2 regions of the Thauera sp. AutoDN2 genome follow, and region 1 is predicted to be linked to the other one. Evidence: predicted binding sites of a transcription regulator. Region 1 holds the regulator's gene; the other holds the start of a gene.
What was found. The regulator LexA, encoded in region 1, represses DNA repair genes until DNA is damaged. The targets are predictions, from matches to a motif close to ACTGTATNTANATACAGT.
Positions count from the first base shown of each region.

Region 2: ACPT9U_RS16680 (error-prone DNA polymerase) is a predicted target of LexA. The motif match lies at 1,316-1,333, and genes of this name have one in related genera.

Region 1 covers NZ_JBNCAR010000003.1:77,093-80,485, forward strand. Annotated here, with positions in the region: gene ACPT9U_RS03010 (Y-family DNA polymerase) at 1-795, opposite strand, end outside; gene imuA (translesion DNA synthesis-associated protein ImuA) at 696-1,580, opposite strand; gene lexA (transcriptional repressor LexA) at 1,606-2,214, opposite strand; gene ACPT9U_RS03025 (hypothetical protein) at 2,216-2,431, opposite strand; gene ACPT9U_RS03030 (peroxiredoxin) at 2,624-3,121, shown strand; gene ACPT9U_RS03035 (FKBP-type peptidyl-prolyl cis-trans isomerase) at 3,096-3,393, shown strand, end outside.
Region 2 covers NZ_JBNCAR010000052.1:1,174-4,566, reverse strand. Annotated here, with positions in the region: gene ACPT9U_RS16680 (error-prone DNA polymerase) at 1-1,310, opposite strand, end outside; gene ACPT9U_RS16675 (ABC transporter substrate-binding protein) at 1,509-2,480, shown strand; gene ACPT9U_RS16670 (ABC transporter permease) at 2,580-3,393, shown strand, end outside.

The sequences.
Region 1 (3,393 bases):
GGCGAGTGTGCCGCGTGCGCGTGCGAGCGCTTCGCTGACCGCTTGCGCCTGGCGACGGGCCAGTCCTGCGGCAGGCAGTGTTTGCACCTGGCCGAGGGTCTGCATGCCGAGACCGGCGAGAAGCTCGCAGGTCTCGGCGTCGCAGCCGCTGTCCGCGAGCACGCTCGGGGGGAGCTCGTCCAGGTGCCGGAGCCAGTCCTCCTGCTCATCGTCCGCATCCAGCCGGCCTGCGGCGCTGCGGGCGAACCAGTGGGCGGCGAGAGGCGTTGGCGCACAGGCGAGCCGTGCCTCGAACCCGAGCGTGCGCAGTGCCTGCTCCAGTTCGTGCGCGATCCGGTGCGTACCGCCGAACAGGCGTAGTGTTGTGGACACCTCGAGCAGCACAGCATCCGGTGGTGCCAGGCTGATGCGTGGGGTGAAGCGTGCAGCCCAGAGGGCGATCTCTTCCAGCGCGGCACGCTCGCGTGCCGGCGCGCGCGCGCGCAGCGAAAGCACGGGAAGCAGGCTCAGCGCACTGGCCGGGCGTAGCCCCGGCACGATGCCGAGCGCACGCGCAGGGGCATTCGCGGCGATCAGCTGCGCACGCGGGGGCGGAGAGGCGACTGCGAGCGGCTGCGGCGAGGACATGGCGCGGGTGAAGACCTGCAAGGGCAACTCGGGCAGTACGATGGCGAGCCACAGCATGGCGCGCAGGCTCAGCGGACCAGGGTCAGGGGGGGTGAAGTGGGGGCAGCCACCCCCGGCGACCCTGCGGTAGCCCGGGGCGGCCCGTTCCCAGGTGTCTCGTTCGCCCATGCTTCAGGTGCGGTCCCGGTGATCGGAGCGGCGGCAGGCGGCTCCGGCCCGCCGGCGGCATGCAGGTTCAACAACAACGGCTCCGCGAGAGGCGGGCCACGCCGCTTGAGCACATGGATCTGCAGGCCCTGATCATGTGCGGCAAGCGCCAGGCGCAGTGGCGCGGGCGATGAATGCTGCGCCGTGCTGTGCGGACGAAAAAGAAAAATGGGGGTGGCGCTTTCCTCGGCTGCGAGTTGCAGGCGTCTGAGTGCGGTGTTATCTCCCTGCAGGGCCCATGCAAGCACGCATGCGCAGTTGCCCGAAGCGGTCGCCTGGCGTGCGGCCCAGAGCAGATTCTGGCGGCTGCGGGTGCGCACCAGCAGCAGGCGTGACAGGGGTACGCCTGCGTGTGCCAGTGCAGGGGCGTAAGGCAGCAGGGGCGGAGCAATCCAGATCACCCATTGGGTCTGTGTCACGCGGCGCAACAGGGGCAGGAGCAGGGAGAGCTCCCCGACGCCGGGGCGGTTGCACAGCAGTTCGATCAGCGCGCCGGCTGGCCAGCCGCCACCCGGCAGCGCCGCATCAAGCTCGGCGAAGCCGCTCGGAAGCACCCGTGCCCGCCCCTGTGCAAGCTGGTTTGCTTGCCAGACACTGCCGGCCGGCAGCTTGGCGAGCGCATTGGCGAGCGCATCCGTGCCGGCGGACAGGGAAAGGGGCGAGGATGCAGAAGGGCGCACAGAGGGGGGCGCAGGCAGGGAGGCATGCTGCGGCGCGTCCCCGGCGTGGCGAAGCGGGATGGCCATGGTGGTCGCGCCATCGGAATCGACGTCAGTGATCCTTGCGGATCAGCCCGACCATGATGCCTTCGATCACCACGGGCGCCTGGCGGGTGTCGACGACGATGGGCGTGTAGTCCGGGTTTGCCGGCAGGAGTTCGACCACCGGGCCCTTGCGCTGCAAGGTTTTGACCGTGACGTCGTCGTCGACGCGGGCGACCACGATCTGGCCGTTGCGCGCCTCGGTACTGCGGTGCACGGCGATGAGGTCGCCGTCGAGGATGCCGGCATCGCGCATGCTCATGCCGCGCACGCGCAGCAGGTAGTCGGCCTTTGGCGAGAAGAGGGTAGGGTCGAGCTGGAAGCGCGCTTCGACATGCTCGGCGGCGAGGATTGGACTGCCCGCGGCAACCCGCCCAACCAGTGGCAGTCCGAGCGCCTCGGCGAGGCGGATGCCGCGGGCGCGGCCTTCCTCGAGCAGGATGGCGCCCTTGGCGGCGAGTGCGCGCAGATGGGTCTCGGCGGCGTTGGGCGAGCGGAAGCCGAAGGCGGTGCACACTTCGGCGCGCGTGGGCGGGCGGCCCTCGGATTCGACGGTGGCACGGATGAAGTCGAGGATTTCCTGCTGGCGTGCGGTAAGGTTTTCGCTACGGGCGCTCATGTCAGCCTCCAATGGATGGCTGTAATTTTAAACAGTTGTGCGCCGAGAGCAAGCGGTAAGGCAGAAACCAGAAACCGCAGTGGGCGCAATTCCAGCCCCCCGGGTGGTCCAGCACCATCGCATGCATGGTCTCGGGCAGGTTCTGGAAAGAACGGTGCGGGGCGGCTTTCGGCATGGTGCGGTTCTCCTGGCTGTTCGAGGCAATGATGCGCTGCATCTTGAGCCTGCGCCCGATATGGGCTATTGCTTCAGTCTCGGGCGTGGCTGCAGGTGCGCACCGAAACGAACCATACGACAAGGGACGCGTCTGCCTGCCCGGCTGGCGCAGTTTCCGGAAGCTGTCCTGGCCAGCGTCGGTAGTGTTGGCCGGGGCTCTCGGCTAGAATCCGCCCCTCATCACGGAGAACACATGCTCAAAAGCGGAGATACCGCCCCCGCCTTTACGTTGCCTGATGCCGACATGGAAATTTTCGACCTCGCGTCGGAGGTCGGCAAGCATCATGTCGTTCTTTACTTCTACCCCCGCGACAAGACCCCGGGCTGCACGCTCCAGGCCGCAGATTTCAGCGACCACGAGGACGAGTTCGCCCTTTTCGACTGCATCGTGGTCGGCGTGAGTCCGGACGATTGTCTGACGCACGCCGAGTTTCGTGACCAGGAAGGTTTGTCGATCCGTCTGCTCTCCGATGCGGATACCGAGGCGTGCCGTCTCTACGGTGTCTGGCAGGAACGGGAAGTCGACGGCGTGAAGAAGATGGGTGTGCGGCGATCGACCTTCATCATCGACAAGGAAGGCTGCATTCGCCACGCGCTCTACGATGTGACACCCCGTGGCCACGCCGCCGCGGTTTTCGAACTGGTCAAGGAACTGGAACCCCGAAATGCAAAACGAAATCGTAAAAAATAGCGTGGTCACGCTACAGTACACCGTGCGCGATCCGGAAGGCAGCGTCATCGACGACGGGCAGCACCCGCTGGTGTATCTGCATGGCGGCTACGACGGCATCTTCCCGGTGCTTGAAGAAGCGCTGCATGGCCGGAAGCTCGGTGAGCAACTGCAGGTCAAGCTGCAGCCCGAGGATGCCTTCGGCGACTACGACGAGGAGCTGGTCCTGGTCGAGGACGCCAAGCTCTTCCCGGACAACATCGAGGTGGGCATGAGCTTCGAGCGCGTCTCGG
Region 2 (3,393 bases), on a different contig from region 1:
TTGCGCTCGCGCGAGATGAAGCGTTCGACCAGCATGATGCCGAGCTGCGGGTCGACTTCGGTGATGCCGAGCGCCCAGCACACCACCGAGTTGGCCGCCGAGCCGCGCCCCTGGCACAGGATGCCGGCGATGCGGGCGAAGCGGACGATGTCGTGCACGGTGAGGAAATAGGGCTCGTAGCCGAGCTCGGCGATCAGTGCCAACTCGTACTCGATCTGCGTGCGTACCGAAGCCGGCGCGGGGTCGTCGGCGGGCTGGGGCGGCGTGGCGGTGGGTGCCGGGGTTGCGATGCGCAGCGGCGCCGGCGGGTCGGTGCACGGGGCCGTGGACGACGCATGGCCGGCGCAGGCTGGTGGCACGGGTGCCACGGTGTTACCGGCGCGAACGGAGACCTGCGCGCCGAAGCGCCACATCAGCCCGCCTTCGACCAGGCGGCGCAGCCAGCTCGCCGGAGTTTCGCCGGCGGGGACGAGTTCGGCCGGGTATTCGTAGCGCAGCTCGTCCAGGCTGAAGCCGCAGCGCGCGGCCACGGCGAGGGTTTCGGCCAGCAGTGCGGGCGGGTAGCGGCTGGCGAGCGTGGCGTGATCGTGCAGGCGGCGTTCGCCGTTGGGCGCGAGCGCCAGGCCGGCTTCAGCCACGCTGCAGTGCAGGCGCAGCGCAGTCATCACATCGGCCAGCGGGCGGCGGGCGGCCTCGTGCATCAGCGCGCCGCTGGCGGCGACCAGCGGCAGGCCGGCGCTGCCGGCGATGTGATCCAGCCAGTGCAGGCGGCGGTCGTCCACGCCGTCGAGCAGGGCCGTCATCACGATCCAGCTGCGGCCGGGAAACAGCGTGCCCAGCCAGCGCGCGTCGGCGGCGAGCGCTGCCGCCGCCTCGTCCAGCCCATGCAGGGGCGGAAAATGCGGCGGTGGCACGAGCAGGGCCAGGCAGTCGTCGAGACGCTGCGCAGGGTCGGCTTCGAGCATTTCCCGGTCGATGTGGTAACACCCCTTGTCGGCCGCACGCCGGGCCTGGGTGATGAGCCGCGAGAGCTGGCCGTAGCCCCGCCGGTTCGCGGCCAGCAGCACGACGTGGGGCCCATCCGCGAGCTGGAACTCGCTGCCGATGATCAGCTTCGGACGGTCTTTGACGGGCATCTCCTGCAGTGCACGATGCGCGCGCACCACGCCGGCCAGCGAGCATTCGTCGGTGATCGCGATTGCCGCATAGTCCAAGGCCGCAGCCCGCTCGATGAGCTCCTCGGGGTGCGAGGCGCCGCGCTGGAAGCTGAAGTTGCTCAGGCAGTGAAGTTCGGCATACGGGATGGGCATGCAAAACTGTAAATAAATACAGTTTTTCTCGCAAGGCTTACGGCTGATCGTGAATGCTGGACACTGTCTTGGGGTCTACCGCAGTCGCATGTGCCAAGTGCGCTGTTAAACTCTCGGACTCGTTCGCCTTTCCTGTCGCGGTCGCCGATCGCGTATGTCCTTCACTGCCCGGCCGGCATGGCCGTCAAGGAGTCCTTCATGAGCTTCACCAAGTCCCGCAAGGTGCTGTTCGGCGCGCTGGCGCTCGCTTTCGCCGTTTCGAGCCCGGTGTACGCGCAGCAGAAGTCGGTCGCCATCACCGCGATCGTCGAGCATCCGGCCCTCGACGCGGTCCGGGATGGCGTCAAGGAGGCGCTCGCGGCCGCGGGCTACGAGGACGGCAAGAACCTCAAGTGGCAGTACCAGAGCGCCCAGGGGAACACCGGCACCGCGGCACAGATCGCGCGTAAGTTCGTCGGCGACAAGTCCGATGTGATCGTCGCCATCGCCACGCCCTCGGCGCAGGCCGTGGCAGCCGCGACCAAGGATATCCCCCTCGTGTTTTCGGCGGTGACCGATCCCGTGGCCGCCAAGCTGGTGCCTTCGATGCAGCCCTCGGGCACCAATATCACGGGGGTGTCGGATGCGCTCGAGCTCGACAAGCAGATCGAACTGATCAAGCGTGTGGCGCCCGCTGCCAAGCGCGTGGGCATGGTGTTCAACCCAGGCGAGGCCAACTCGGTCGTGGTGCTCGAGCAGATGCGCGAGCTTCTGCCCAAGCACGGCATGAGCCTGGTCGATGCCGCTGCGCCGCGTTCGGTGGATGTCGGCTCGGCTGCGCGCAGCCTGATCGACAAGGTCGATGTGTTCTACACCAGCACCGACAACAACGTGGTGTCGGCCTACGAGGCGCTGGTCAAGGTCGGCATGGACGCCAAGATCCCGCTCGTGGCTGCCGACACCGACAGTGTCGCGCGTGGCGCGGTGGCCGCGTACGGCATGGACTACAAGGCCATTGGCGTGCAGACCGGCGAGATGGTTGTGCGCATCCTCAAGGGCGAGAAGGCGGGTGACATTGCCTTCGAGACCAGCAACAAGCTGTCCCTGCATGTGAACCCGGGCGCCGCGCAGAAGCAGGGCGTCACGCTGGCAGAAGACCTCGTCAAGGACGCGGCCAAAGTCATCGAGTAATCGCGTTCAGGCTCGGTCCAGGACCGGCCGGATCGCTCCGGCCGCCGCGGGCGCTCCTGTCAGGGCGCCCGCGTCGTCTTTCAATCAACGGTATTTCCCATGTCCCTCTACACCCTGCTCGGGGCGCTGGAGATCGGCCTGATCTTCAGTCTCGTCGCCCTCGGCGTGTACATCTCGTTCCGGCTGCTGCGCTTTCCTGACCTGACCGTGGATGGCAGCTTCCCGCTCGGCGGCGCGGTCGCCGCGACCATGATCGCCGCCGGCTACGATCCCTTCACCGCCACCATCGTGGCGACGCTCGCCGGTGCGGTCGCCGGACTGGTCACCGGCTGGCTCAACGTCAGCCTCAAGATCATGGACCTGCTCGCCAGCATCCTGATGATGATCGCGCTCTACTCGATCAACCTGCGCATCATGGGCAAGCCCAACGTGCCGTTGATCATGGAGCCCACTGTCTTCAACCTGCTGCAGCCCGAGGCGATGGCCGACTATGTGTTCCGCCCGCTGCTGCTGGTCTTTGTCGTGCTGGCGGTCAAGCTCGCCCTGGATGCCTACTTCGCCACCCAGAGCGGGCTGGCGATTCGCGCCACCGGCTCGAACGCGCGCATGGCGCGCGCACAGGGTGTCAACACCGGGCTGGCGGTGCTGGCCGGCATGGCATTGTCGAACGCGCTGGTGGGCCTGGCCGGTGCGCTGTTCGCGCAGACCCAGGGCGGGGCGGACATCTCGATGGGCGTGGGCACCATCGTCATCGGCCTGGCGGCGGTGATCGTCGGCGAGAGCCTGCTGCCTTCGCGCAAGCTCTACCTGGCGACCATCGCGGTGATCGTCGGCGCCATCGTGTATCGCTTCTTCATCGCGCTCGCGCTCAATTCGGACTTCATCGGTCTGCAGGCGCAAGACCTCAACCTCG